Regions from separate parts of the Neobacillus sp. B24 genome, predicted to be linked through region 2. Evidence: a T-box and tRNA genes for the amino acid it is inferred to sense, from the RefSeq annotation. Region 2 holds a T-box; the other holds one or more tRNA genes.
What was found. A T-box is a leader RNA that pairs with one kind of tRNA and senses whether it is charged. The one in region 2 lies ahead of pheS (phenylalanine--tRNA ligase subunit alpha), so its partner is inferred to be a tRNA-Phe.
Positions count from the first base shown of each region.

Region 1: it has a tRNA-Phe gene. The T-box ahead of pheS (phenylalanine--tRNA ligase subunit alpha) is inferred to sense a tRNA for this amino acid. The anticodon was not compared.

Region 1 is NZ_AP035777.1:5,373,252-5,388,966, forward strand. It holds gene ACZ43M_RS26415 (S1C family serine protease) at 1-738, opposite strand, end outside; gene ACZ43M_RS26420 (MBL fold metallo-hydrolase) at 915-1,709, opposite strand; gene ACZ43M_RS26425 (two-component system regulatory protein YycI) at 1,718-2,518, opposite strand; gene ACZ43M_RS26430 (YycH family regulatory protein) at 2,505-3,827, opposite strand; gene walK (cell wall metabolism sensor histidine kinase WalK) at 3,824-5,653, opposite strand; gene yycF (response regulator YycF) at 5,660-6,370, opposite strand; gene ACZ43M_RS26445 (peptidoglycan DD-metalloendopeptidase family protein) at 6,535-7,989, opposite strand; tRNA gene ACZ43M_RS26450 (tRNA-Phe) at 8,377-8,449, opposite strand; tRNA gene ACZ43M_RS26455 (tRNA-Asp) at 8,618-8,694, opposite strand; tRNA gene ACZ43M_RS26460 (tRNA-Glu) at 8,760-8,831, opposite strand; tRNA gene ACZ43M_RS26465 (tRNA-Lys) at 8,844-8,919, opposite strand; gene ACZ43M_RS26470 (adenylosuccinate synthase) at 9,191-10,483, opposite strand; gene dnaB (replicative DNA helicase) at 10,781-12,133, opposite strand; gene rplI (50S ribosomal protein L9) at 12,261-12,710, opposite strand; gene ACZ43M_RS26485 (DHH family phosphoesterase) at 12,707-14,680, opposite strand; gene ACZ43M_RS26490 (YybS family protein) at 14,706-15,650, opposite strand.
Region 2 is NZ_AP035777.1:4,261,933-4,277,647, reverse strand. It holds gene ACZ43M_RS21275 (nuclease-related domain-containing protein) at 156-1,073, opposite strand; ribosomal protein L20 leader region at 1,315-1,446, shown strand; gene infC (translation initiation factor IF-3) at 1,534-2,037, shown strand; gene rpmI (50S ribosomal protein L35) at 2,054-2,254, shown strand; gene rplT (50S ribosomal protein L20) at 2,291-2,650, shown strand; gene ACZ43M_RS21255 (DUF1294 domain-containing protein) at 2,709-2,978, shown strand; gene ACZ43M_RS21250 (sigma-w pathway protein ysdB) at 2,996-3,376, opposite strand; gene ACZ43M_RS21245 (dUTP diphosphatase) at 3,471-3,962, shown strand; gene ACZ43M_RS21240 (M42 family metallopeptidase) at 4,032-5,117, shown strand; gene sspI (small acid-soluble spore protein SspI) at 5,166-5,375, opposite strand; gene ACZ43M_RS21230 (TrmH family RNA methyltransferase) at 5,496-6,251, shown strand; T-box leader at 6,302-6,547, shown strand; gene pheS (phenylalanine--tRNA ligase subunit alpha) at 6,607-7,644, shown strand; gene pheT (phenylalanine--tRNA ligase subunit beta) at 7,658-10,072, shown strand; gene ACZ43M_RS21215 (4a-hydroxytetrahydrobiopterin dehydratase) at 10,158-10,409, opposite strand; gene rnhC (ribonuclease HIII) at 10,423-11,370, opposite strand; gene zapA (cell division protein ZapA) at 11,477-11,737, shown strand; gene ACZ43M_RS21200 (CvpA family protein) at 11,744-12,274, shown strand; gene polX (DNA polymerase/3'-5' exonuclease PolX) at 12,371-14,086, shown strand; gene ACZ43M_RS21190 (endonuclease MutS2) at 14,106-15,715, shown strand, end outside.

The DNA.
Region 1 (15,715 bases), 1.1 Mb from region 2:
AACGACCTCTGATTGCCAGTCAACTACCCCATCCTGATTAATATCAGTGGGTATTGTCCGTTTCAAACCAGAAATAATCCCTTGGGTTACGGAGCCGGAGAAGGTTGGTCCAAGAGGATTTCCAATCGCAATAACAGGTTCGCCCATTTTTAGTACGTCTGAATCACCAAATTCCGCAACCTTTTTAATTTTGCTTGCTTCTATTTTTAACACGGCCAAGTCCGTCCAAATATCACTTCCCAAAAGCTCAGCGGGGATTTTTGTGCCATCGGATAAGGTCACTTCCAACTTGGTGGCCCCTTCAACGACATGATGGTTTGTCACAACAAAAGCCTCATTACCAGTTTTCTTATAGATGACGCCTGATCCTGTACCGGCTGCTTCCTCAGTACCATTGTTTTCGTCAAACCAGAAGCTTGATGACTGGGACTGAATATTATTGATGCCGACAACTGCATCGGCAGCTTTATCAATGGCATTGGTTGTATCGGTTTTTACGTCATAGGATACTTGTCGAATGACCTTCCCATTATTATTTCCGTTATTCGTTTCGTTTACAGTTTTATTCCCCGGCTCTACTGCATAAGGAAGAAACCCCCGATCGGACAGGGCAGGTATCGAAATAACCACGAGCATGGCCCCAAGAACAGCTCCGACCAAGCTGGCAATGACAAATCCACCTTTATTGCCTTTTTGTTCCCTGTATCGATTTGGTGAATGATCATCATAGTAACCCAATTTACACCATTCCTCTCTTTCGAAACAATTGCTAATCTATATTTTGGCTTATAATTACAATTATACTCTTTCAGTTGTAATTTACTAAAAAATCGCATATATTTACATAAAAATTACGACTTTGTTCATAATTTTTTCAAAAAAAATGAGGAGCCATTAAAAAGGCATCCCCACTATTATACTGCAGTTAAAATTGTCGGTATTTTTGGATCGGTGTCATATAATTCGAATTGCTCACCAACAATGACCCCGCGGCTTTGCAGCGTTTGGGCCACTGACATTCTGGCCAGGTCCTTCATATTATTATCAAGACTTAAATGAGCAAGATAAACCCGTTTGGTCTGGTCACCAATCACGTCACTCATTGCTAGAGCCGCATCCTCATTGGATACATGGCCGACATCACTTAAGATTCTGCGCTTGATGTTCCATGGATAACGTCCCATCCTCAGCATCTGGACATCATGGTTTGATTCAAAAATATACACATCAGCATTAGAAATAATACCCTTCATTCGGTCGCTGACGTAACCTGTATCGGTTATTTGCACTATTTTCTTCTCACCTTGATGAAAAATATAAAACATTGGCTCTGCTGCATCATGTGAAACACCAAATGATTCAATTTCCACAGAACCGAAGCTCTTTACCGATTCCATATTAAACACAAACTTCTGCTCAGTTGGTATTACGCCTACTGAACTTTCCATCGCCCGCCACGTTTTTTCGTTGGCATAGACAGGTAATTTATATTTACGGGCAAGAACGCCAATTCCTTTAATATGATCGCTGTGCTCATGCGTGACAAAAATAGCAGACAACTTACTGATATCCCGCTCAATTTGCTCGAACAACTGCTCCATTTGTTTGCCGCTATGCCCGGCATCCACTAAGAAGGAGTGTTCGTCCGACTCTACATATAGAGCGTTTCCCGTACTGCCGCTAGACAGAATGCTATAACGTAAAGACATACTATTGTTCACTCCACATTCGTTTTTTCATCGCTACTAAATTGAATAATTTGCCCCTCAAAGGCATTCACAAACAAACTATCTTTATCATTTACGACAAAGTGCCAGGTTGGGGCCAACACCTGAGAGGCAGCTAATTGAATTAAAGTAGAGTAACCAAGCTCAACCTTGGTAATTTCGGCTTTTGGTTTCAACTCTCCCTTTTGATGTAAGGTTTCAATTGCTTTCATCGGCTGCAGGATTTCCTCTTTTACTGCCAGCTTTTCAATTTCCTCTAGATATGTTTGCTGATAAGAAACAATCTGTTTATCAGAATTAACCGTAAAGATAATCATCCCATTAATATTTTTATATAAAGGGAAGTTCTCAAATTGTTGGTAATAGGTGATTGTATTCTTTTTATCATCCTTCTCGCCAAATTGATATTGGTCTCCGAAAAGAATATTGTCTTTTACAAACGAAGCAAGCTCTGTAGGTAGAAATTTATCGCTTATCTGAAATGGTTTTTCTAACTGAGCTTGAAGCGTTGTTCCAGGTTCTTTCAGCGTAGGAAGCTGACCTTTTAATTTTGTTACATCACTCTTTGTAAACGTTTTGGGCTGGGCGCTTAAATATTGGGCCTTAATCTGCGTCTTAGGGAGTTCAACGTCTATCTTGATTTCTTCATCCTTAAGCCTTTGTTCAAAGGAAGTCTCCGTAATGACTTCGTAATTATTGGCATCGCGAATTTTCATAAATTGAAATAACAAATACACATCCAAAATTAAAAAGGTTAGGATAAAGATCGTTTTGATTTTACTCCAATCCATGCTTCAACCCTCCCAGCTCTTCCATTGTAATCTCGCCCCATGTCCCATGGTAGCGATAGAACCAGGCTGGTTCCAAGAGGATTAGTTGATTTTCTTCCTTATCTCTTTCCATTCTGTAGCCCAAAACCAATTCTTCTAAAAGCTCCGGTTTAAAATTAGGCTTGCTCTGTAAAAATTCCAGTGCCAAATGGCCAGAGGGATGGGTTACCTGCTGCATTTCCGTTGTCAGCGGAAGCTCAAGTGCAATGTTGGGTCGAATGTATTGACTGATTTCATTCCGGCCCCAAGCTTGATAAATTTCCGAAAGCCCCCTGTCATTAAAGACTGGGTAGCCTTCACTTGTATATAATCGAAACATGACGGTGGCTTGATATTCATTTTTTGAAACGTAACGATAGGTATCCGTCCAACCGCCATGCTCATTGACAAAATCAATGCTACGCCTCACCAAATCATAAGAGGTTTCCACATTATCATCTACGGCTGTCGGATTGACATAGGAAAGGACATTCGTATCGTTATTAACAGTCATTTTACTCGTGTCACTGCTAAACTCTTCTATCTGCCCAACCGTATTTTTTTTGACAAAACTAGGGTCCCTGAACAAGGCCTTTTTAAATTCCTCAGAATTTAGAGTTACCGGTAAATACTTGTAGGTCATCATTTCTGTTTCACCATCAGGCAGAAACAATGTGCGATTTTCAGCTGCCTCATATGCAAAATATCGCGGCAGCTTGGCTGCATTTTTATAAAAGTCTCGATTAAAGGCATTTAAATTGGCAGGTGCGATGTTGCTGATGTACACCTGCCCGGTTTCGGTTGACACAAAATAAACAATTCCATTTTCACTTCCGGTACTTTCAACATTGATGATAATCCGGTTAAAGTTAAAGGTTGGCACTTTCCTGCCTTCTATATTGAGGACACTTCTATATAATTCAATCGGAACTTCGCTCGGAAAAATAATTTCCGCATTGCCTGCCCCATGGGTTAAGTCCTTGATATCTTCAACCTTCTCGGTATAGTTCTTCACATCAAAGAACGTCCACTGTGCTAGTTCCTTGATTAGCCTTTCGATCTCTTTACTATTGTTCGTACCGTAGTGATCCCCTTTGTAATGGTACAAAATCCGATCGGGGCGAACTATTTGCTCCACATCCTTTTTCTCACTTAAGCTGACTTCGGAAATGGTATTGCTATTTTTCATGGTTTCCAAATTAGGCTGATAGGTCCAAAGATTCCAGGTGAAAAAAATACTGACTAATACGAGAATCGTTAATATGATTGACTTGGTTGTTTCATACTTCATGACCAATCATCCTCTTCCGTATACTCGAACGGCAAAGAAAAAGAAATCGTCGTACCTTTTCCTTCCTGACTGGTTGCCCAAATGTTGCCGCCATGACCAATAACGATCTCTTTGGCAATAGCCAGGCCCAATCCAGTTCCGCCCATTTTTCGTGTCCGTGCTTTATCAACACGATAAAACCGGTCAAATATTTTTCCAATACTCTCTTTTGGAATCCCCATGCCCTGGTCAGATATACTTACCACAATCGTATCCTGTTTTTCCTTGATGGAGAAAGTCACTTGGCCGCCTTCCGGAGAATATTTCAAAGCATTGGAGATAACGTTGTATAGCACCTGTGTCATTTTGTCCTCATCTGCTTCGACAAAAATGGCGTGCTCCGGAAGCTTTCTTTTAAATGTTACATTTTGATTTTTGGCCACCTCAAACCGGTCAATGATTCGGTTAAAGAAATCAACGAAGTTTACCCATTCCATTTTCATCCGATAATCGGTACTGTCCATTTTCGACAATGTCAACAAGTCATTGACAAGGCGAATCATCCGCTCCGTTTCTGTCCTGGTCACTTCCAAAAAGTTCGGAGCAATTTCCTCATCCTGCCAAGCACCATCTGCCAGAGCCTCTAGGTAACTGCGCATGGTGGTTAACGGTGTTCGAAGCTCATGGGACACATTCGCAACAAACTCTCTCCGTTCAGCATCAATTTTTTCCTGCTCCGTAATATCATGAAGCACACAAATCAAGCCGTTGACGAAGCCTGTTTCTTTTTGAATCACAGATAAATTGGCCCGAAGAATATATCGTTCTGTGTTCGTACTATAATCAAGGATAATAGAATCGTTTTCTTCCAGCAGATCTTCAAATGTATTGGTATCATCCAAATCCAGTAAGGACACAATGGGCTGCGACAAAACTGTTTCACGTGAAACATTCAGCATCTCTGCAGCAGGCTCATTAATTAAAATAACTCGGCCTTTTCGGTCGGTTGCAATCACACCATCCGTCATGTAGGAGAGGACAGAGGACAACTTACGGCGTTCCCCTTCGGTCATCGCCTGTGCCTCCTGCAGTTTTTTCGTCAAATGGTTAAATGTCATCGCCAGTGTACCAATTTCATCATGGCCGTACACTTTAACCTTACGTGAAAAATTCCCCTTTGCCATTGCCAGCGCCTGCTTTTTCATATCTGCAATCGGCCTTGCGATGGTTTGAGCCAATAAAATCCCCAATATGGCCGTAATGGCCAAAGCTATCCCTGTACCGGTGGCAAAAATTTTATTAATGGTTTTCATTTGTTCAAACACATTTTCAATTTTTGCTACAATATAGATGGCGCCTATCACTTTTTTTCCTGACTTGATGGGGGTGGAGAGGACCCAAATCCGATGTCCAGTTTGCTGATCCAGCAACACAGCACTTTGATCTTCTTCTAATACCATTGATTGTTTGATCCTCAGTTCAGTCGTTCTCTGACCGACCACCCCTTGGTTACCTGCGTGAGAGGTGCCTAGGATTTTAAGAGATCTACTTTCAATCACACTCACTTCGGAAATGTCACCCGCATTATCAAAGTCCCTGAGAATTTTCTTGATATCCTCCTGGAGCGATGGATCCTCTGGTGTCCGCTGCTTTTCCATTTCCTCACGAACATTATATCTAAGCAAATTGACACGTTCTTTTATTGACGTCTGGAAATTTGTTCTTAGAGTTTCTTCCAGCTGTCTGACAAAATAAACGCCAATAATCTGCATCGCCACTAAAATAAGCAGGACATAGATGAGGACGAACTTAACGTGTATCGAGCGAAAAAAACCAACTTTTTTCACAAGTCATTACTCCTGTTCGGGATTCCGCAAATAATAACCGACTCCACGGCGTGTCACAATCCAAGCTGGGTGACTCGGGCTGTCTTCAATTTTTTCCCGCAAACGTCTGACTGTAACGTCAACTGTCCGAACATCACCGTAGTAATCGTAGCCCCAAACCGTTTGCAATAAATGCTCCCGGGTCATTACTTGACCAATGTGCTGCGCCAAATAATAGAGCAACTCAAATTCCCTGTGGGTCAATTCAATTGTTTCACCACGTTTAGAAACAACATAGGCGTCTGGATGAATCACAAGTGAACCAACCTCGATTTCATTACTTTCATTGTCAGCTTCCGGCTGTGAAAGAACGTGCTGGTGGCGGCGCAAGTTAGCCTTGACACGGGCGATTAATTCCCTTGTACTAAACGGTTTTGTCACATAATCATCAGCGCCAAGCTCAAGTCCGAGAACTTTGTCAATCTCGGAATCCTTTGCTGTCAGCATAATAATGGGCATTTCATATTTTTTTCGGATCTCACGGCAAACTTCCATGCCGTCTCTTTGGGGCAGCATGATGTCCAATAGTATTAAATCAGGCTGTATTTCTTCTACCAGTTGAAGTGCTTCGTTTCCATCATAAGCACAATAGACATCATAGCCCTCTTTTTTTAAGTTAAACTGAAGAATATCAGCAATCGGTTTTTCATCATCAACAACGAGAATTTTCTTTTCCATACCATTGCTCCTTTTAACAAAATTAATCTATTTTATCTAAGCTGTTTTTAGTCATAACTACTCTATTTTACTTTACCACTGTTTTCACTGAAATTCACCTATTAGTAGTATTTGCTTTAACAGGAAATAAAAAGCCTCTAGTAGGTAACTAGAGACTTTTTCTATTATCGATTTAAGTAATTCATCGGATTGACCAGGCTGCCATTTTTAAATACTTCAAAATGAAGGTGAACACCCGTAACATTTCCAGTTGCCCCCATTATTCCTATTGCCTGACCTTTTGAAACAGTTTGGCCCGCTTTTACATTCAGTGATGACATGTGGCCATATAAAGTGCGCAGCCCATTTTGGTGATCAATAATGACTTTATTTCCATAACCGCCGCTATCCCAGCCTGCCGAGACAACGACGCCATTATCAGCCGCTTTAATTGTTTTATCACTTGGTCTGGCAATGTCGATACCTTTGTGCATTCTGCCCCAGCGCGGACCCATTTGACTGGATATATAGCCTCCGACTGCCGGCCATGCAAGACTTCCATCACCACGGGATGGAATAGCTTTAGTTCCCTTAATCAAAATGTTGGTAACCGGTTGTTTCAGAACCTGTTCACTTGTTTGGTCTTCCTTAACTGTTACACCGTTTTGTTCTGAGATCAAGTACGTGACTGCGCGAGATCCATTCTGCCCCTCTTGTTTAAGAATACTTTGACCCTTTGGAATCGAAGCATCTTCGGTAATTTCTTTAGTAAATGGAATGGATTCTAGTTGATTGGATTCCTTTTCAACGATAACTTCAACAAACGGTTGAATTGCTGTAACATTGATTTCTTGTCCAATTTGGAGTGTACTATCTGCTGTTAACCCTGGATTCAAACCTGTAATATCAGCAAGCTTTAAGCCATGCTGCTCGGCAATAGACTCGAGAACATCACCTGCTTGAACAGCATACTTCTTTTTTTCCACACTGCCGTTGCGTAAAAAAGTAACTGCTTGTTCTGGGGACATTAATTTCTCTATTTCAACATTTTGCTCTTCTACTGAAACATTTTTGGATAAATGAACGTCTAATAGACGTGTTTCATTTTCCTTCAATGGTGGTAATACTGTTTCAGGATCAGCTTTTCTCGCTTCAAGCTCTTGTAGTTGATCATCAGATACATATTGAAGTTTCAGCTGACGGAGAACTTCCTCAGCGGCCTCTTTTGTTTCTAAATATACAATCGGCTTACCATCGATGAATATAGCAGCTGCTTCCGCATGGATTTGAAAAGTGTTTTTAAAATGTTGAACCGTTTCGGTGTTATTACCTGTTGAGCGAAAAACCTGTTCAGGTATGTATTGAACTTGTGAGCCAAGTTTAAGGTTCTGATATGGAAGTGATTCTTTTATTGATTCCACCTTTTCAGCAACGATATTATCGACAACTCCCTTATCGGTAACATTGCCCATATATGTACCATTCACATATACATGATAAATGGTGGTTAATTTCGCCGAGTCTGCTAAGGCAACAGGTCCGCTGCTAAACGCAATAACAGATGCTGCAACAGTTGCCGCAACTGCCGTTTTAAGCAATAATACCTTTTTGGGATTGGATTTTCTATTTAAGAAAAACATTTTTTCCTCCTAAACCACGGGTAAACCCTTTCAATCTAGTGTTTTTTACTAGTCAAGAGTTATCCAGAATTTTAGCCTTCTTAACTTTACCATAGATTAATTTAAAAAGATTAGTAGTCTTTATAATGTAACAAAAATGTATAATTGCTGACATTTTCCTACTTTTATTTGAAATATGCTAGTTATTTTTTCCTGTTATTTGTCACTTGAAGGTGTTAAAATCCCTATTAAATCAAGGTTTCTTCTAGTTCTAGAGTAGTAGGCTTATTTATTACAAATTTGGACAAGTCAGGGTGGTTTTTGTAAGAAAAAGGAAGGTTTTTTACGATACTATTACAGATTTATTGCAAAAAAAGAAGCTTGCTGATTTGCAAGCTTCTTTTGGGATGGCTCAGGACGGAATCGAACCGCCGACACATGGATTTTCAGTCCATTGCTCTACCGACTGAGCTACTGAGCCAAGTATTAAGATGGTTTCCTACAACGAGATTGTGACAGTCCATTGTCCCCGCCTCAGGATGCTTATTCAAGCAGCGGCTCGGCGTGTACAACTCGTAGCCTATTCATGGATGTTTTGCTCGTTGCTCTACCGACTGAGCTACTGAGCCATTTACACTTTATGTATAAGTGGCGGTCTGGACGGGACTCGAACCCGCGACCTCCTGCGTGACAGGCAGGCATTCTAACCAACTGAACTACCAGACCAATATATAAGGCAGTCAGCAAGGAGACCGTCCTTGCCGATCTTTTGCCGACCAGCCTAATGCCGATGACCCCTACGGGATTCGAACCCGTGTTACCGCCGTGAAAGGGCGGTGTCTTAACCGCTTGACCAAGGGGCCATTTATAAAAAATGGTGAGCCATGAAGGACTCGAACCTTCGACCCTCTGATTAAAAGTCAGATGCTCTACCGACTGAGCTAATGGCTCATATTGAGATGATTCCCTAATCTTAGATACCGCCGTCAGATGTCCCCGCCTCAGAAAGATTATTCAAGAAGCAGCTCGGCGTGTACAACTCGCAGTAATTTCATAGAAGCTTTGCTCGTTGCTCTACCGACTGAGCTAATGGCTCATTTGTATCTACGCCGTTTGTGACGACGCTTTTTATAATATCATGGCAGGATTTATTAGGCAATACTTTTTTGAAAAAAATTATTATCATTGAAGCCCTCATTTAAGAGGGCTTCAATGTGTTAAATTAGATCTGTCTCCATGGGCTGCGAACAACGTTTGTTTGATTCCGGTCCGGTCCAACAGAAAACGTTGATAATGGAATACCTGTCAACTGTGTTACACGCTCTACATAGTGACGCGCATTGACTGGGAGCTCATCTAGCGATTTGACGCCAGTAATATCCTCTGTCCAACCTGGCAACTCCTCATAGATCGGTTCACATTGTGATAAAATCTTTAAGTTTGCTGGATACTCGGTAATTACTTCATCCTTGTATCGATAAGCCGTACAGATTTTTAATGTCTCGATTCCAGTTAACACATCGATTGAGTTAAGCGATAGGTCTGTTAAACCACTGACCCTGCGGGCATGGCGGACAACGACACTGTCAAACCAGCCGACACGGCGCGGGCGGCCAGTTGTGGTCCCATACTCTCGGCCAACTTCACGAATTTGATGTCCAATCTGATCATGAAGCTCAGTAGGGAATGGACCGTCACCAACACGTGAAGTATATGCTTTGCAAACCCCTACTACATGTGTAATTTTAGAAGGGCCTACTCCTGAGCCAATTGTTACACCACCGGCAACCGGATTGGAAGAAGTAACAAACGGATATGTGCCCTGATCGATATCAAGCATAACACCTTGTGCACCTTCAAATAACACGCGCTTGCCCTCATCCAGAGCATCGTTTAATACTACAGAAGTATCACAGACATATTTTTCTATCTGCTGTCCGTAATCAAAATATTCATCTAGAATATCTTCTATCTTAAAGCCCTCAGTTTCGTAAATACGCTCAAATAAGCGATTCTTTTCTTCAAGATTATGTGCTAATTTTTCCTCAAAAATCTCTCGGTCAAGCAGGTCGGCAATGCGGATTCCAACACGTGCTGCTTTATCCATATAAGCAGGTCCGATGCCCTTTTTTGTCGTTCCAATTTTATTGGCACCCTTCCGCAATTCTTCAACTTCATCCAATTTCAAATGGTAAGGAAGAATAACATGGGCACGATTGCTGATCCGAAGATTTTCCGTTGAAATGCCCTTTTCATGCAAATAAGCTAATTCTGCAACCAATGCTTTGGGATCTACCACCATCCCATTGCCGATAACACTAATTTTTTCTTTATTAAATATCCCTGATGGAATCAGATGCAGCTTATACGTTTCACCATTAAACTTGATGGTATGCCCAGCATTGTTTCCACCTTGATAACGGGCAATTACCTCAGCATTTTCAGACAGGAAATCGGTAATTTTACCTTTTCCCTCGTCCCCCCATTGTGTACCAACAACCACTACTGATGACATAAAGGCACCTCCGAAATTTTTATTTCATTTATATAAATTCAATTATTAACCCTTCATAGTTTATCAATTTTTATAGCAAGAAGTCAACAAAACACGAACGTTTTATATAAAAATAGTAAAATATGTTCGTATTACTATTAAACTATAAATGGAAACTCGCCGATTGGCGAGTCCAATAGGACGAAGACAGAGGCGTAGTTGAATTTATGCGTGCGAAGCTAGGATGAAAAAATCGGTAAATTTTATACTTTCCTATTAGCGAAAAAAGGAGCCAGCCTGCAATTAGGCTAACTCCTCTTAAGCACCTGGCGCATCATACCGCGTTTCCAAGTTAACGAATTTATTATACTCTTTGACAAACGCCAGCGATACCGTTCCAGTAGGGCCGTTACGCTGTTTAGCAATAATGATTTCAATGATATTTTTATTCTCGGATTCTTTATCGTAGTAATCATCACGATATAAGAAAGCGACGATATCGGCGTCCTGCTCGATACTTCCTGATTCACGAATATCAGACATCATCGGACGCTTATCTTGACGCTGCTCGACACCACGGGAAAGCTGGGATAAGGCAATAACCGGCACTTTCAATTCACGGGCTAGCTGCTTTAAGGCACGGGAAATTTCCGATACTTCCTGTTGCCGGTTTTCGCCTGGCCGGCCGCTTCCCAAAATAAGCTGCAGGTAGTCGATCATAATCATTCCCAAGCCATGCTCCTGCTTCAATCTGCGGCATTTAGAGCGGATATCATTAATCCGGACACCTGGCGTATCATCAATGTAGATCCCTGCATTCGCTAAGCTTCCCATCGCCATCGTTAGTTTACCCCAGTCTTCATCGGTTAAAGACCCGGTACGAAGCCGCTGGGCATCAATATTTCCTTCAGCACACAGCATACGCATGACAAGCTGCTCGGCACCCATCTCGAGACTAAAAATCGCGACATTTTCGCCAGCCTTTACCGCAACATTTTGGGCAATATTTAACGCAAATGCCGTTTTACCAACAGAAGGACGGGCGCCGACAATAATTAAATCGTTGCGCTGAAATCCCGCTGTCATCTGGTCGAGTTCGGTAAACCCAGTCGGAATTCCAGTAATATCACCAACACGATTATTCATCAGTTCAATATTGTCATACGTACGGACTAGAACATCTTTAATATGATGGAATGCCCCGGCATTTTTCCGCTGGGCCACTTCCATAATATTTTTTTCTGCTTCACCCAAGAGAGCTTCCACTTCATCCTCTCGCGTGTATCCATCAGTAGCAATATTCGTTGCCGTCCGAATTAATCTTCTGAGTAACGACTTTTCCTCTACGATTCTAGCATAATATTCAATATTGGCCGCCGTTGGCACAGAGCCGGCCAGATCATTTAAATAGCTGATGCCGCCAGTATCCTCTAACAGCTTGGCTGCTGCCAGCTCTTCGGTAACGGTAATCAGGTCAACCGCCTTACCTTGGTCGCTTAACTTCAACATCACATTGAAGATTTTTTGGTGGGCTGCGCGGTAGAAATCTTCCGGAATTAATATTTCAGAAGCCGCAGTCAGAGAAGATGGCTCCAAAAAGATCGCACCTAAAACAGCCTGTTCTGCTTCAATATTTTGCGGCGGCATACGGTCTGCAAACATTTCACTCATAATATCAAAAACCTCCTAATTCAAGAGGAATATACTTTCAAAGAAAAAAGTGACCAGCCAAAACCGATCACATCCCATTCTTGCTTGTTTTTATTCTATCATGTTTGTTTGAAAAACGAACTGGAAATTATTTTACTTCTTTTACATGTACTGTTAATGTTGCCGTTACATCATGGTAAAGCTTAACTGGAATCTTCGTATGGCCCAAAGTACGAATAGCGTCGGCCAATTCCATTTTCCGCTTATCAATTTTAATGCCGTGTTTCTTTTGCAATTCTTCAGCTACTTGTTTTGTGGTAATGGAGCCAAATAATCGGCCGCCTTCACCAGCTTTTGCGCTTAGTTCTACTGTAATTTTATCTAATTGTTCCTTCAGCTTTTTCGCCTCGGCAAGCTCCTCAGCAGCAGCGTTCTCCTGCTTTTTCTTTTGGGCGTCCAAAGTGCTTATATTGGCATTTGTTGCTTCAACTGCTAGACCTTGCTTGATTAAAAAGTTATGTGCATAGCCATCAGCAACATTTTTGATTTCACCTTTTTTTCCTTTACCTTTTACATCTTTTAGAAAAATTACCTTCATTCCTTTTTGCTCCCTTCAAAATAATCATCTATCGCTTGTTTCAACTGAAGCTCTGCTTCATCAACGGATACCCCAGAAAGCTGCGTTGCTGCATTTGTCAAATGCCCGCCGCCATGAAGACTTTCCATGATTACCTGGACATTGATATTTCCTAATGAACGAGCGCTAATCCCAATGACCCCTTCAGCGCGTTTGGAGATGACAAACGACGCGATTACGCCATTCATTGTAAGCAGTGTATCAGCTGCCTGGGCGATCAGGACTTGATCATTTATTTCATCCTCTTTGCCTGCGGCAATCGCGATACCCTCCCGATAAAATTGAACCGACTCTATTAGCTTCGATCTTTTTATAAAGGTATTTACATCTTCCTTCAGGAACTTTTGTACCAAAATGGTATCGGCACCATGTGCTCGTAAGTAAGAGGCAGCATCAAACGTCCGCGAACCAGTTCTTAAGGTAAAGCTCTTTGTATCAACAATAATTCCAGCCAACAGTGCAGTAGCCTCTATCACTTCAATTTTACCTCGTTTTGGCTGATATTCAAGAAATTCAGTTACCAACTCCGATGTTGAGGATGCATACGGCTCCATATAGACCAATAATGGATTGGCAATAAAGTCTTCTCCACGGCGATGGTGGTCAATGACCACTTTATGATCAATTTTATGAAGCAGCCGTTCATCCATAACTAGCGAAGGTTTATGCGTATCAACGATAACCAGTAAAGTTTTGTCGGTAGAAATTTCTAATGCTTCCTCAGGGCCAATAAAGTGGGAAAATAATTTTTCCTGAGAGCGAATTTCCTCCATCATCCGTTTAACACCGCTGTCTATTTCCTGTGTGTTTACAACAATATAGGCATCCTTCTGATTTAATTCAGCTACCTTATAAATCCCAATGCTTGAACCAATCGAATCCATGTCGGGATTTTTATGCCCCATAATGATGACTTTATCACTCGCCATAATTAAATCACGGATAGCATGAGAAATGACCCGTGCCCGGACTCTTGTTCGTTTTTCAATCGGATTGGTTTTCCCGCCGTAAAATCTCACCTTGCCATTCGGCGTTTTAATGGCTACCTGATCGCCTCCACGGCCCAATGCTAAATCAAGGCTCGACTGGGCATAGAACCCTAGATCCGGCAATGATGAGACCCCTGTTCCAACTCCAATGCTCAATGTAAATGAAACATTTTGCTTGGCGGTCATTTCTCTAACTTCATCTAAGATGGTGAACTTTTCCTTTTCAAGATTACGAAGGATTTTCTCGTTAAAAACAGCTATAAATCGTTCCGAGGAAACTCGCTTTAAGAAGATGCCATTTTCATTTGCCCATTTATTTAGTATAGATGTCACCATATTATTAACACTTCCACGCATCTGGTCATCCATACCCTGTGTTAATTCATCATAATTATCCAGAAAAATAGTGGCAATAGCAGTCCGTTCATCTTGATACATTTTTTCAATTTCTGCCTGTTCCGTTACATCAAAGAAGTAGAGCAGACGCTCTTCCTGCCGATGAATGACGCGGAATTTCCGTTCGTGAAGTGTGATAACTTCAGTTTCTACTTCTTGCTTAATTAGTGGCAGCAAATTATCGGCCACATCATAAAGCGATTTGCCCACAAGGGTCTCTTCGTCAAAATAGGAAGATAGAAAAGGATTTGTCCACTCAATTGTATAGTCGTCATTGATTAGCATAATACCGATAGGCATTTCCAGAAGCGCTTCTTCGCCTACCTTTTTGACCCGATAGGAAAGAGTAGAGATATATTCCTCCATTTCCTTGCGCTGCCGGTTTTCAATGATAAACATATAATAAATTGGAATAAACATAAACACCAGGCCTGCCAGGCTTAATATCCAATTATATAATGACAAACAAATGAGCACTACAATTGTTACGCCTATTGACCCGTAAAAGGGATAACGGATAGACCGTTTTTCTAAGAATGCAGGCATTGTTTCAGCTCCCAAAACCAAGTAATCATGACTGTTTTTTTATAAGATGTTTTCGCAAATCAAAACCTAAATCAATTATACCTAATATCCCTATAATATAAAGAAAAATTGGAATAATGAATGAAACAACAGCCAAAGTGACCGAAAAACCTTTAGATATCCCTTTTACGTCAAAATAATAAAATAAAAAAGTATATCCCTGGAATATCATCAACATTTGCAAAATATATGTAAGGTTGAGTAATGCCGCAAACCAATAGGTGCCTTCCTGTGGATTTAACAGCATGCTGGCCAATAAAGTTAAAAGCAGCACCCAAAGCAAACTTTTGGGCAAGCGAATATCTTTAAATGCTTTCCATTTTTTCAGCTCAATGCCAAACCGTTTAATGATCGGATAATTTACTATTTGAATAATAAATACAATCAGAAAGGAAGACGCCACCAGTAAGGTTGGCAGCAGTGTTCTAATCAAATCAAAAGCATTTTTAAATTGTTGAATTGTTTTTTCTGCTTCCTTCTCCTGGCCGAGGCTTTTTAGCATATCAGCCGACATGTCGAGCGATTGCTTCATTGTAGTAACCATTTCATTAATAAAATCAATTTTAAAGAAAATGACGCTGACACCGTACATGATAATGAGGTTTACTAAAAATACAAAGGAACCTGCAAGCAGAACGCTGAATCTGTCTTTTTGCTTGCGTATCAATATTCCCATCACAACACCCGTTGTTCCAAAACCAACTGTGGTCGGGACGGAAAGGATGGAACCAGTAATCAACGAAAGGCCCATAGCCGCTGCCAAAAAGGTTAGTGTCCATTTCCAATCATTCTTGGCAGCAAAAAGGATAAATGGGAGCGGTAAAAACAAATTCAGAAATCCCAATAACGGAATATAGAACGTTATTAACATAATAACAGTAAAGATTGCCAAAAGCATGGCACCTTCTGTCAACTTACGGACATTTTTCACTTCTTCACCTCAAATACTTTAATTCAACTACTCTTAATTTTAGCCAGATACCTTCGTGTATTCAA
Region 2 (15,715 bases):
AAACTGCCAGTGAAAGAGGTGGAAATGTCCGAAGTTGGGTTAAGTTCGGACAAAACTGCCAGTGAAAGAGGTGGAAATGTCCGAAGTTGAGTTAAGTTCGGACAAAACTGCCAGTTGAAGAAGTGAAAATGTCCGAAGATAGCATAAGTATATGTCTATTCGTAAAAAGTATTAGAGCTAACACCAATTGTCTTAAAGTGCTTATTCAAAATTCTTCTGATTCTCTTTTGGGAGATTGCCTCCCCACACCATTCATGAACTAAATTAGTTGTAATTTTGAACACCGGAAAAAGAAGCCTAATCTCACGCACATTCCTCAGAACAGCATCCGTCACCCACTCTTCATGCCCGCAATCCTTGCAGACACACTTCTTCCCCTCAACCGAAATCGAAAACGAGTTGCAAAGTCCGCAGGTCATTCCTTTCTTTAGCTGGTCATACCTATAAGGAGGCAATTGTGTAAAGGGTGATTTTGTAATATGAAGAGAAATGAGTTTGTCAGCAAGTTTCTTGTGGTAAACATTTAGTTTTAGCGAAGAATTATTCAATTTTTCCAAATGGCTGGATACCTGTGTTGGAAAAATAAACGGCTTGTCGAGAGGTGCTTGATATAGGGTGAATTTAGGGTTAATAAAAACGACTTTGGCCTCAATCGGTAAATTGGCCCCGAGACCCTGGAACAATTGACGGAGCAAAGAATCACTTCGATTTAACTGAATGAGCGGATTATCATATTCAGTCTTGGGAAGCTTATAAAGTCTTTCCGATTCCGGCTCTATCTCGTAGTAATAATCGCCTTCATAATTTTTCACTTCGAAAAAAACAATCTTTTTAGCAAAAATAATCAGTGTATCTATTTGAAACGTTTTATTATTTACTTTTAACAATAAATCATTCAAAATATAGCATTCGCATTCGAGGTTTTCAGTCAACTGATCAAAAGATAGTTCTCCTTCAAAGCCCTTTTTAAGCGCAAAGTAATGCTGCCTGTCAGGCTCCGACAAAATCATTCGGGTGTTTAACAATTTCAAAATAATGAATTCCTCTGATTCACTTCGAGGTTTATAAGGCATATGCCACGTCCTTTCTTTCATTTAAAGACTCCAAACTTATCCTAACAAAAAATACCAAGGCAGAAACAAACCAGAAATGAATACTTTGTTAACTTTTTCCTATTACATTAATATCAAAAAAATGTTGAATAATTTTTGGTTTCCTGCTAAAATAAATTTCGTTGTCATAAAAGAAGTCCATTTGACATTTGGCTTTTGCTTATGATATAGTTACTAAGGTATAAAATTGAATACTAGTTACTGGGAAAAGAAGAAGCACCCGCTTCTCACCTGATTTGACGCATTTGGCAGTTGGCAGGTTTACGTGGACTATTTAGTTTTTTAACTATGTTTCGTAAAGTGTGGGTGTGTTCATCCACACTTTTTTAATTGTTTCGGACTGCCAATCCGTTTCAACAGGGGAACCCGGATTACAGTATTCTTGATTAAACCTTGGAGGTGGCTAATTATTAGCAAAGACATGTTGGTAAATGAGGGGATTCGCGCTCGTGAAGTTCGTTTGATTGATCAAAACGGCGAACAATTAGGAATTAAATCTAAAAACGAAGCGCTGGAGATTGCCGGAAGAGTGAATCTTGATTTAGTGCTTGTTGCACCGAACGCAAAGCCTCCGGTAGCCCGGATTATGGACTACGGCAAATTTAAATTCGAGAATCAAAAGAAAGAAAAAGAAGCTCGAAAGAATCAAAAGATTATCACCACAAAAGAGGTTCGTCTCAGTCCAACGATTGATGAGCACGACTTTAATACCAAGCTTCGCAATGCGATTAAGTTCTTGGAAAAAGGCGATAAGGTAAAAGCTTCCATCCGTTTCAAGGGCCGGGCGATTACCCATAAAGAAATTGGTCAGAAAGTATTGGACCGTTTTGCAGCAGAGTGCAAGGAAGTAGCAACGATTGAATCCCATCCAAAAATGGATGGCCGGAGCATGTTCCTGGTTCTAGCACCTAAAAACGAAAAGTAATAAGGAGGACATCCCAATGCCAAAAATGAAAACTCACAGAGGCGCAGCTAAGCGTTTTAAGAAAACTGGAACTGGTCAATTAAAGCGTGACCACGCTTATACAAGCCACTTATTTGCAAACAAATCTACAAAAGCAAAGCGTAAGCTTCGCAAATCTTCTCTTGTTTCAAAAGGCGATTTCAAACGCATTCGTCAACTATTAACAAACCTGAAGTAAAAGATAAGCATTGATTTAAACTAGGAGGGAAATTACATGCCACGTGTAAAAGGCGGGACAGTTACTCGCAAACGTCGTAAAAAAGTTCTTAAATTAGCTAAAGGTTATTTCGGTTCAAAACATACATTATATAAAGTTGCTAACCAACAGGTTATGAAATCATTACAATATGCATTCCGTGACCGTCGTCAGAAAAAGCGCGACTTCCGCAAACTTTGGATTACTCGTATCAACGCAGCAGCTCGCATCAACGGTCTTTCTTACAGCCGTTTAATGCATGGCTTAAAGCTTGCTGGCATCGAAGTAAACCGCAAAATGCTTGCTGAACTTGCAGTAAGCGATGCAGCAGCATTTACTGAATTAGCAAACGCAGCAAAAGCGCAATTAAATAAGTAATCATATAAATAGCCATTCTCTGTGATGAGGATGGCTTTTTCTATAGGGGAGTTTATTTATGAATGCAAATACGATTTATTTGTCGGTGTTTTTAGTGATGAATATTGTTGGGTTCATCCTGATGGGGAACGATAAAAGCAGGGCAAAAAAGCACCAATATCGGATTAGGGAAAAGACGTTATGGCTTGTGGCGATTTTCGGAGGGGCTGTCGGCGCGACGGCCGGCATGCAGTATTTCCGGCATAAAACTAAGCATTGGCAATTCAAAATCGGCTTTCCGATTCTGGCACTCATTGAACTCATCGCGCTAGTTTATCAATTAAAGTAGCCGCTCAATCCAAGCGGCTATTTTTCTTGCAAAAATTCTTTTACCGGACTTCTCCAGTTAATTTCTGCATTTGGATAATGTTCTTTGATTTTTTGAACGATAAAACAAAAATCTTCCCGAACCATCCCTTTTAACGAAACCGTATTTTCCGGCCAAAGCGAAATCGATACAACATCAAATGTGTCGTGTGCAGTTCCCATATATTTTTCGCCGGCAAACACAGCGCCTTTATAGGTGACCATGAAATTTTTCCTTACATCTTTATGATCGTTGAGGAAAAACTCTTGATGCTTCCTTGCCGCCTCAAGCTTTCTCGTTGGTTGAAACAAGTATTTTACAGCTCGGTAACATACAAAAACAATAAGTGCCACTAATATGAAGCGCAGTATCCAGACCATTGATATGCCTCCCACACCCATTTTCCTGTATCTACGAACGAGAGTGTAAAAGGTTTCAAATCCTGCTATAATTTTGCAAAGGGAGGAATGAACGATGCAGTTAAAAAAACTTTTTCAAATGCAAAAAGCATTGGATAGCCATATCCAAGAAAAACATGGTCTTCAGAATGAGGATTTGTTTACAAGAAAGGTTTTGGCGTTATTGGTTGAGGTCGGAGAGTTGGCCAATGAAACTCGCTGTTTCAAATTTTGGAGCGTAAAGCCATCATCACCGCAGAACGTGATTCTTGAGGAATTTGTTGACGGCATTCATTTTATCTTATCGCTTGGAATAGTTTGCGGTTTTGATAAGAGAGAATTTTCTCTGGAAAAAGACGAATCAGCAGACAGCTTAACAGATCAGTTTTTGAAAGTCTATGAAAGAATTACTCTTTTTCAAAAAGGCAAAGGCTTTGCGGAATTTGTAGACTTATTCAATTCCTATATGGCTTTGGCATCTTTAATGGGTATCTCCACTGAAGAAATACAGCAAGCATATTTTCAAAAAAACGAAGTAAATTATCAGAGACAACAAAACAACTATTAAATTTGTTCATTGTCCTGAATTTTCGTTATAATGAAAATTGTACATACATAATAAGGGGGTCAAAGACTCATGGCAAAAATGGATGAAACACTAACGATGCTTAAAGAATTAACAGATGCCAAAGGTATTCCGGGCAACGAGCGTGAAGTGCGCGAAGTCATGAAAAAATACATAGCGCCATTTGCAGATGAAATTACTTCAGATGGACTAGGCAGCTTAATTGCCAAAAAAGTGGGCAAAGAAGGCGGGCCGAAAATTATGGTCGCCGGCCACTTGGATGAAGTCGGCTTCATGATCACGCAAATTGATGATAAGGGTTTCCTTCGTTTCCAAACAGTTGGTGGCTGGTGGGGACAGGTTATGCTTGCCCAACGTGTAACGATCGTAACAAGAAAGGGCGACGTAACAGGTGTGATTGGCTCTAAGCCGCCACATGTTCTGTCTGCAGAAGCCCGCAAGAAGCCGGTTGAAATTAAAGATATGTTTATTGATATCGGTGCTTCTAGCCGCGAGGAAGCGCAGGAGTGGGGAGTCCGCCCTGGTGATATGGTCGTGCCTTATTTTGAGTTTACTGTCATGAACAATGAAAAAATGCTATTGGCAAAGGCATGGGATAACCGAATCGGCTGTGCAATTGCGATTGATGTTTTGAAGCAATTAAAAGATGTAGACCATCCAAACGAGGTTTATGGCGTTGGAGCCGTTCAAGAAGAAGTTGGCTTACGTGGCGCCAAGACCGCTACCTATAAAATCCAGCCTGATATCGGCTTTGCTGTTGATGTGGGTATTGCCGGCGACACTCCGGGAATTTCTGAAAAAGAAGCAATGAGCAAAATGGGCAAGGGACCGCAAGTGGTTGTATTTGATGCTTCTATGGTCGCTCATAAAGGGTTGCGCGACTTTGTCACCGACGTAGCTGATGAGATGAACATTCCGTATCAATTCGAATCCATCCCTGGCGGTGGTACAGATGCAGGCTCGATTCACCTGACACATAATGGAGTTCCGGCATTGGCAATCACAATTGCTACCCGCTACATCCATTCTCACGCGGCCATGCTTCACCGCGATGACTACGAAAATGCCGTTAAACTGATTGTTGAAGTAATTAAGCGATTAGATCGTGAAACGGTTGATAAAATTACGTTTGAATAATAATGAAAAAAATCCCCTGGCAGTCAAATGTGCCGGGGATTTGTTCTTTTAGTGCTTTAAACCACTTTCAAGTGTGGTGAGCATCTCTTTCTTTTCCTCTTCAGATGAATGTTGCCAGATGATTTCAAATAATACGCCCAAACCAGGCAGCATTTTTTCCTCGCCGCTTTGAATCGCGTCAACGATCGTATCTTCCAATTGATCCTGGGTATTGTTGGACACATTGTGTATAACTGCATTTCGCAAATTTAAATTCATACATGGACACTCCCTTTTTACCTAAATTTCTTTATTATCATTTCTTATTTTGGTTTTATTATGTATTTTGATTGGGCTATAATGTAAAAATCAGAGTATTTTTTTGAAGGGGAAAATGAATTGAAATACATACAGTCATTGCAAAATCCGCAAGTCAAACAATGGAAAAAACTATTAACGAAGAAAGAACGCGACCGTTCCGGCACATTTCTAGTGGAGGGCTATCATTTGGTCGAGGAAGCACTCAAGCAAGAGGGGCAGGTATCAGAAATTATCGTTTCGGAAAAAACAGGACTGCCACCCCGCTTGGATGCAGGGCAGACACCCATTTTTATGGTGACAGAAGAAATCTCCGATTCTTTATCGGATACCGAAGCGCCGCAAGGGATTTTTGCTGTCTGCCAGCAAAGTAACCATGATACCTCGCTTGAGGAAGCAAAAACCTTTCTGTTAATTGATGCCGTTCAGGACCCTGGCAATCTTGGGACAATGATTCGCACCGCTGATGCGGCGGGAATCGATGGAGTTATCGTTGGCCGTGGCAGTGTCGATATTTATAACAGCAAAGTGCTCCGGTCGGCCCAGGGAAGTCATTTTCACCTGCCAATCATTCGCGGTGATCTCCAAGACTGGATACCAAAGCTAAAAGAAAAACATATTTCCATATACGGTACAGCACTTGAAGGGGCAACAGCATATACTAGTATTTCCACCACAAGTTCCTTTGCATTAATGGTTGGAAATGAGGGTAACGGAATTAGCAAAGATTTACTCGCTGACACGACAGCTAATCTTTATATTCCAATTTACGGGAAGAGTGAATCGTTAAATGTTGCTGTAGCAACAGGGATTCTGTTATATTATTTAAAAAAATAAATTTGAAACAGTGAAATTTTTATTATATAATAGTCAACAATGTTGATAAATTAAAGACAATGACGGAGAAAAGTATCCGGTCTGTACACCATATAGGGAGAAAGTGCCGCGACTGAAAGCACTTTTATGGGCAGGACAGGAGAAGTTCACCTCCTGAGTCGGCATCGGGACCATTTCGTAAAAGGGAAATGTAAAGATGCACCGGCCGATAAGCCGTTATCTCAATGAAGCGAACATTGCTATGTTACATACAGTGTTTACAAGGGTGGTACCGCGACTAATACCTCGTCCCTTTTTGGGGGCGGGGTTTTTTGTTTTTTTTAAAAATTACATAAAAAATAAGGAGGAATTCACCATGCAAGAACGTTTAAAAGAATTGCAGCAAGAAGCGATACAAAAAGTGGAACAGTCTGCAAGCTTAAAGGAATTAAATGACATCCGCGTTGCTTATTTGGGCAAAAAAGGCCCGATTACTGAGGTACTGCGCGGCATGGGCAAACTTTCTGCCGAGGAACGGCCGGTTATTGGGGCACTTGCCAACGAGGTGCGGGAAGCAATTGCTGAAAAAATTGAGGAGAAACAAAACGAACTTGAAGAAGCAGCCGTTTTAGAAAAACTGGCATCCGAGAGCATTGACGTTACGCTTCCAGGACGTCCTGTGAGTGTAGGAAACCACCATCCGTTAACCCAGATTATTGAAGAGATTGAAGATTTATTTATTGGGATGGGCTATGAAATTGCCGAAGGACCAGAGGTAGAACAGGATTATTATAACTTTGAAGCATTGAACCTGCCGAAAGGACATCCGGCCCGCGACATGCAGGACTCCTTCTACATTACGGAAGAAATCTTGCTTCGTACCCATACATCACCAGTTCAGGCGCGGACAATGGAGAAACATCAAGGCAAAGGGCCAATCAAAATCATTTGCCCTGGTAAAGTGTACCGCCGTGATAACGATGATGCGACACATTCTCATCAATTCATGCAAATTGAAGGCCTCGTTGTCGGTGAGAACATTCGCATGAGTGACCTGAAGGGAACTTTAGAAGTATTTGCAAAGAAAATGTTCGGTCAAGACCGGGAAATCCGTTTGCGTCCAAGCTTCTTCCCATTCACTGAGCCATCAGTCGAGATGGATATCTCTTGTAAAATGTGCGGCGGCCACGGCTGTAACGTCTGTAAGCAGACTGGCTGGATTGAAATTTTAGGTGCTGGCATGGTTCATCCAAACGTACTGGAGATGGCCGGCTATGACTCTAAAAAATACACAGGATTTGCGTTCGGTATGGGACCTGAGCGGATTGCGATGTTGAAATACGGTGTTGACGACATCCGTCATTTCTATACAAATGATGTTCGGTTCCTAAAACAATTTGCGGTGGAAGAATAGGAGGGTGAGTTAAATGTTTGTTTCATATAAATGGCTTCAGGATTATGTCGATTTAACAGGAGTATCGGCAACGGAACTGGCTGAAAAAATAACCAAAAGCGGTATCGAGGTAGAAGGAGTAGAAGTACTTAACGAAGGCATAAAGGGAGTAGTTGTTGGTCATGTTCTAGTACGTGAGCAGCATCCAAATGCTGATAAATTGAGCAGATGCCAAGTTGATATTGGTGAAGGGGAGCCTGTACAAATTATTTGCGGTGCACCTAACGTAGCACAAGGACAAAAGGTTGCTGTTGCCAAAGTCGGAGCGGTGCTTCCAGGGAATTTTAAAATTAAAAAGGCAAAGCTTCGCGGCGAAGAGTCAAACGGGATGATTTGCTCGCTGCAAGAGCTTGGTATGGAAGGGAAAATTGTTCCAAAGGAATATGCAGAAGGGATCTTTGTTTTTCCCGCTGATGCCGAGGTTGGATCAGACGCACTCGGGCTATTAAACAGAGACGATGAAGTGCTCGAGCTTGGACTGACGCCAAACCGTTCAGATTGCTTAAGCATGCTTGGTGTTGCCTATGAAGTGGCTGCGATTCTTGGACGTGAAGTAAAGCTGCCAGAAACAAGCCTTGAATCACTTTCTGAAAAAGCAGATGACTATGTGAAAGTGGTTGTTGAGGCTAAGGAAGACAATCCGCTGTATGTCGCAAAAATGATTAAAAACGTAAAAATCGGCCCGTCGCCGTTATGGATGCAAACCCGGCTTATGTCGGCTGGAATTCGTCCGCACAATAACGTCGTCGATATTACGAACTACATTCTTTTGGAATACGGCCAGCCGCTGCATGCGTTTGATTATGACCGCCTTGGTTCAAAGGAAATCCTTGTCCGCCGTGCAAATGATGGCGAGAAATTCGTAACACTTGATGACGTGGAGCGCACTTTAACATCTGAGCATCTTGTCATTACTAATGGAACCGTGCCAGTTGCGCTCGCAGGTGTAATGGGTGGTGCCAATTCCGAGGTAACGTCTGATACAACGACTGTCTTGTTAGAAGCTGCTTATTTTACTGGAGCAACTGTCAGAAAAGCTTCAAAAGACCATGGCCTTCGCAGTGAGGCAAGCGCGCGGTTTGAAAAAGGGGTGGACCCGAACCGCGTCCGTGCTGCCGGCGATCGTGCCGCCTATCTAATGGCAAAGTACGCTGGCGGTGAAGTGTTGGCAGGTGCAGCAGAGGCTGATACCCTAACAATTGAACCGGCGGTAGTTTCGGTTACGGTTGAAAAAATTAACCGAGTCCTTGGAACAGAGTTAAGCATGAACGACGTGGAAGAGATTTTTGCCCGTCTGCAATTTGAGACATTAGTTGAGGACGATACCATTACTGTTACAGCGCCAACGCGTCGCGGCGATATTAAAATTGAAGAGGATTTAATCGAGGAAGTTGCCCGCCTGTATGGTTATGATAACATTCCGAAAACATTGCCAATCGGCTCTTCAACTCCAGGGAAATTATCAGAGTACCAAAAGAAACGCCGGGTAGTCCGTGCCTATCTTGAAGGTGCCGGCCTGTACCAAGCAGTGACCTATTCCTTAACCAATGAAGAGAAGGCTGCACAATTTGCTTTAGAAAAACGTGAAAGCATTCGTCTCGCAATGCCAATGAGTGAGGATCGCAGTATCCTAAGATTAAGCATTCTGCCGCAGCTGTTAGAGGTTCTTAAGTACAATAGCGCCCGCCAAAATGACAGTCTAGCTGTTTATGAGACAGGAAATGTCTTTTTAGCAAATGGTCAGGATGTACTTCCGGAGGAGAAAGAACATATAGCAGCGGCTATTACCGGTCTTTGGCACTCTCATTCCTGGCAAGGGGAGAAGAAGCCTGTTGACTTCTTCGTCTTAAAAGGAGTATTGGAAGGGGTGTTTGCAAAGTTAGGCCTGTCAGAGCGGATTACTTACGTTCAAGCACAGTTTGACGGCATGCACCCAGGACGGACGGCAGAAATCCTGTTGGATGGCAAAAGAATTGGCTTCGCTGGCCAGCTGCATCCGAGCGTTCAAAAAAACCTGGACCTTAAGGATACCTATGTATTTGAGCTATCACTAAAAGCTATCCTTGCTGCAGGAAGTGATGCCTTGAAATATCAATCCATTCCGCGTTATCCATCCATCACAAGAGACATTGCTCTCGTGGTAAACAGTGAAACGGTGTCAGGTACTTTGTGGGAAATTATTACAAAGACAGGTGCGCCGCTGTTGAAAGAGGCTGCTGTCTTCGATTTGTATGAAGGCGACAAGATGGAGGCAGGCAAGAAGTCGATTGCCTTCTCGTTGAAATATAGTGACCCTGAGCGTACGTTGACAGATGAAGAGGTAACGAAGGTTCATGAGCGCGTGCTTGAGGCATTGAAAGAGCAAGCAGGTGCAGTTTTAAGAGGATAATAAGAAGAGTATCCCCGGTTACTGACTGAGGATACTCTTTTTTTGCGTTATTTATGTTTCTCGTAAATGGCATCATATAGCTTTGTTAATAAGATATCAAATCAGTCAACCCTCCAGCACTCCAAGAGGTTAGCTTTAAGGTTACCATTTTGTAGTCAATGGATATAAACGGGTGATGGTTCTTCTCCTCGGATAAGTTAGCAATTTCGTTTACAAAGGCTATGCCTTTTAAAAACTCTTTAAAACGGTACTTTTTTATAATAAATTTGCCGTCCAATTTCCAGTTGCTCAGTGCTGCCAAAGAACTTTGGATTTCCTCATCTGTAAGTCTTCTCATCTCGTAGTCCTCCTCATTTTTTCTTTTTATTTACCAGTGCCACCGCTTTTTCTGTATTCGCAAAATGCAGTTTCACAAACGATGGCAGCACATTCCTGCCCTTTTTCATAATTAGTTTGGCTGCCGCCTCGTCCACCTGTGCTCCGGCTCCTTTTGGGATCTTAAAGCCGGCTGCCTCGCTCATTTGGTCGATATATTGGATAAAAGCATAGCGGGCGAGAATACTAGCAGCCGCAACGGCCAAGTGGATCCCTTCAGCCTTTGTACTAAAATAAACATTTTCCCGTGCAACAGCCTTTTGGCCGCGAAGATGCTGAAAATAAGTGCTCTCCTGAACAAACTGGTCAATTAAAATACCATCAGGCTTCTCGGGAGCAATTTTCTCCAAAACCTTCAAAATTGCCTGATTATGAAGCAAAGCTTTCATTTTTCCCTGCGACATTCCGCCCTGCTGTACTTGATTGTATTTTTCGTTCTTTAATGTCATCAGACTGAAGGGAACAACATTTTTAATGGTTTTGGCTATTTCCACAATTTTTTCATCGGTTAAATCCTTTGAATCCCTGACGCCAATTGCCTTTAACCAAGGAATATCCTTTTTTCTGACATAAGCAGCAACAACGGTGATAGGACCAAAAAAGTCACCGGTACCGACTTCATCCGAACCAATTACAGACCATTCGCTAAAACCGGCTGGAAGTCCGTTTCCGGCTTTACTCGAAGCCGCACCTTTTTTGGCGGGAGCTGCGACTGAGCCTAACCCTCCCCATTTCCCTGCCTCTTTCTCGCAATCATTCCCCTGAAACAATACCTTGCCAGATTTATAGGCCGTAATGGTGCAGGACGGCGTTTTTGCTGCAAATACACTTCCGGGCGGCATTTTGTCAGCCAAACTCCCCCTGTAGTACTCTTTCATTTCCATTATTTTATTGGTATTCAAAACTAAAACGACATTACCCACAAAAAAACACCACATTTCTATTAAATATATTCACTGTTATAACTTTTCGACTTCAATATTTTCGTGTTATGATATAGTGTAGGATTCGTTGAAAGGGGCATTTACGTTGTCAAACACACAAAAAAATAGGATAACCGTTGATATTTACGGACAACCATATGTTATTTTAGGTACTGAAAGTCCCAGTCATATTCGACATGTAGCGTCGTTAGTCAACGATAAAATGCGCGAAATCAATTCCAAGAATCCTGGGCTGGATGTAAATAAACTTGCTGTGCTAACGGCGGTAAACGCAGTCAATGATTATCTTAAGATGAAAGAAGATTTAGAACGAATGATGATAGAATTACAAAAAGAAAAGGAATAAACAATTATGTTGGATTTGGCAATTTTATTATTTGTGATTATCGGATTTTTTGTGGGCCTTAAAAGAGGCTTTATCCTGCAGCTCGTGCATTTAATAGGTTTTATTATTGCATATATTGTAGCCTATATGTACTATGACGATTTGGCGCCTAAATTAACACTTTGGATTCCTTATCCCAACTTTGGGGAAGGTACCATTTTAAAGGTTTTAACAGATTCAAGTAATATGGAAATGGCTTTTTATCGGGCAATTGCCTTTGTGATTATCTTTTTTGCCGCTAAAGTTTTGCTGCAAATCATCGGCTCCATGTTTGACTTTATCGCCCATTTGCCGGTGCTAAAGCAGCTAAACTTTTGGGCAGGCGGTCTTTTAGGCTTCTTAGAGGTTTATTTCATTATTTTTATTGTAATATACATCGCCGCCTTAATTCCAATAGAACTTTTTCAAACTGCACTGGATGAGTCTTTTATCGCCAATACAATGGTGAAATATACGCCCATTCTTTCGCAGCAAATTCATGATTGGTGGATTCAATAATCCTGCGTAAACTTCTCTCGGGCAGAGAAGTTTTTCTGTTAATGCCAGTAACTGGGGTAAACTAAAGATGCTAACCAAAGAGGGCAGGTTGATTGTATGGAAATGAATAAAAAAGAGATCATTCGTTTATTGGAAACGATCGCCATTTATATGGAATTAAAGGGTGAAAATCCGTTTAAGGTTTCAGCATTCCGCAAGGCTGCATCTGCGCTTGAAACAGACGAACGAACACTGCCTGAAATAGAGGACTTTACCACGATTTCAGGAATTGGCAAAGGAACCGCAGCAGTCATTGATGAATACATAAAAGAGGGTACCTCATCCGTCTTAAAGGAACTAAAGCAGGAGGTTCCTGCTGGATTAATCCCGTTATTGCAGCTGCCAGGTCTTGGCGGCAAAAAAATTGCCAAGCTTTATCAAGAACTAGGGATTACGGATGTTGTGACTTTAAAAGAAGCCTGCCAGGAAGGAAAGGTCCAGGCGCTTGCCGGATTTGGCAAAAAAACAGAAGAAAAGATTCTGGCTGCGATTGCCAATGTCGGGACTAGACCGGAACGGCTGCCAATTGCCTATATGCTGCCAATCGCTGAACAAATGGAAGCCATTCTGTCTGGCATGCCGGGCGTGCAGCGTTTTTCGCGGGCAGGCAGTCTAAGAAGAATGAGAGAAACAATTAAGGATCTTGATTTTATTATCGCCACTACTGAGCCTCATGCTGTTCGTGAGCAGCTATTAAAAATAGAAGGCATTAAAGAAGTGATAGGCGCTGGTGAGACAAAGGTGTCGATCACACTCGATTTGGATTTTGATGTATCCGTTGATTTTCGGATGGTGAAGCCAGAGGAGTTTATCACGACCCTTCATCATTTTACAGGCTCAAAAGACCATAATGTCCGAATGAGGCAACTGGCCAAGGAACGCGGCGAAAAAATTAGCGAGTACGGGGTCGAAAACACGGAGACGGGAGAAATTCTTACCTTTACTTCCGAAGAAGAATTTTACACGTATTTTGATCTCCCATTCATCCCGCCAGAGGTCAGAGAGGATGGCAAAGAGGTCGATATATTCTCTGCTTCAGAAGAATTAATTGAACTGACAGACATTAAGGGCGATCTCCATATGCATACAACCTGGAGTGATGGCGCTCATTCACTTCAGGAAATGGTGGAAGCGTGCCGCGCCAAAGGGTACCAATACATGGCGATCACCGACCATTCGCAGTATTTAAAGGTTGCGAATGGATTGAACACTGAGAGGCTATTAAAACAAAGGGAAGAAATTAAAAAATTAAATGAAAAATATGATGATATTTTGATTTTATCCGGAATCGAAATGGATATTTTACCGGATGGCAGCCTGGACTTCGAGGATGACCTGCTGGCACAAATGGATTTTGTTATTGCCTCCATCCACTCTGCTTTTTCACAGCCTGTAGAAAAAATTATGGATCGGCTCAAAAATGCGTTAATGAATCCCCATGTTGATTTAATTGCTCATCCGACCGGCCGGAAAATTGGCCGCCGTGAGGGCTATCCGGTTGATATCGATTCACTGATTTCACTTGCGAAGGAAACAAATACAGCATTAGAACTAAATGCTAATCCAAACCGGCTTGATTTAGCTGCGGAATACCTGAAAAAAGCGCAAGAAGCCGGTGTAAAAATTATGATTAATACGGATGCACATCGAATGGAAACATTAAAGCATATGGAAATCGGTGTATCATCAGCGAAAAAGGGCTGGATTAAAAAATCAACCGTGTTGAACGCTCTTGATAAAAATGACCTGCTCCATTTTTTGCATAATCGATAATAAAAGGAGGCTCGCCCTCATGAAAGAACGAGTTTTAAAAGTATTAGAATTTACCAAGGTCAGAGACCAGCTATTGGACCATGCTGCCTCTTCGCTTGGTAAGCAAAAGATAAAAGATCTAGTTCCCTCAACGGATTTTGAAGAAGTTGTCAGGCTTCAAGCCGAGACTGACGAGGCGGCAACGGTCCTGCGCATAAAAGGCCATGCACCGTTATCAGGGATTCATGATATTCGCGGCCATATCAAACGTTCGGTAATAGGAAGTGTGTTAAGCCCGCATGAGCTAGTACAGACAGCGAGTACCATCCAGACAAGCCGCCGAATGAAACGGTTTATTGAGGAAATTGCTGAAGAGCGAACGGAGATTCCAATCCTCGAGGAACAGGTCGGGCAAATTATTCCGCTAACAAATTTGGAACAGACAATTAAACAAGCCATTGATGAAAGCGGAGAAGTATTGGACGGGGCCAGCGAATTGCTGCGCTCATTACGGCATCAGCTTCGTTCGAATGAAGCAAGGGTCCGTGAAAAATTGGAAAGTATGATCCGTTCATCCAGCGCACAGAAAATGCTGTCAGATGCGATTATTACCATCCGCAATGACCGTTTTGTCATTCCTGTTAAACAGGAATACCGCGGGCATTACGGCGGGATCATTCATGATCAAAGTTCTTCGGGTCAAACCTTATTCATAGAACCTCAGGTCATAGTCCAGTTAAACAACCAGCTTCAGGATATCCGTGTAAAAGAACAGCTTGAAATTGAACGAATTCTGAGCGAGTTATCTGCAAATGTGGCGGAACACTCAAATGAGCTGCAAGTAATCGTGGAAGTGATGGCAAATTTGGATTTTATTTTTGCCAAGGCTCGCTACGGCAAAAAAATAAAGGCATCCATGCCGACGATGAACAATGAAGGAAGAATTAGCCTATATAAAGCAAGACATCCGCTAATCCCGATTGATGAAGTCGTAGCGAATGATATTATGCTCGGTAAGGAATATACAACGATTGTTATTACCGGACCAAACACCGGGGGAAAGACAGTCACATTAAAAACGCTTGGTTTATGTACGCTTATGGCTCAGGCTGGACTGCAAGTCCCGGCTCTGGACGGTTCTGAACTGGCTGTATTTGATGCGGTATACGCCGATATTGGTGATGAACAGTCAATCGAGCAGAGTCTAAGTACGTTTTCATCCCATATGGTTAACATCGTTGACATCTTAAATAGTGTTGATTTTAATAGCCTTGTATTATTTGATGAGCTTGGTGCCGGTACTGATCCGCAGGAGGGGGCGGCTTTGGCGATTTCGATACTGGACGAAGTTCACCGGCGGGGAGCGCGGGTGGTGGCAACCACCCATTATCCGGAGTTAAAGGCCTATGGCTATAACCGTGAGGGTGTGCTAAATGCCAGTGTTGAATTTGATGTGGAAACATTAAGCCCTACCTATAAACTCCTGCTGGGGGTACCGGGGCGGAGTAACGCCTTTGAAATCTCCAAACGGCTCGGCTTAAATGAACGGGTCATTGAGTCGGCCCGCTCCCATGTCAGTGAGGATAGTAATCAAATCGATAAAATGATTGCCTCGCTTGAGGAAAGCAAGCGTCAGGCGGAGATTGAGCA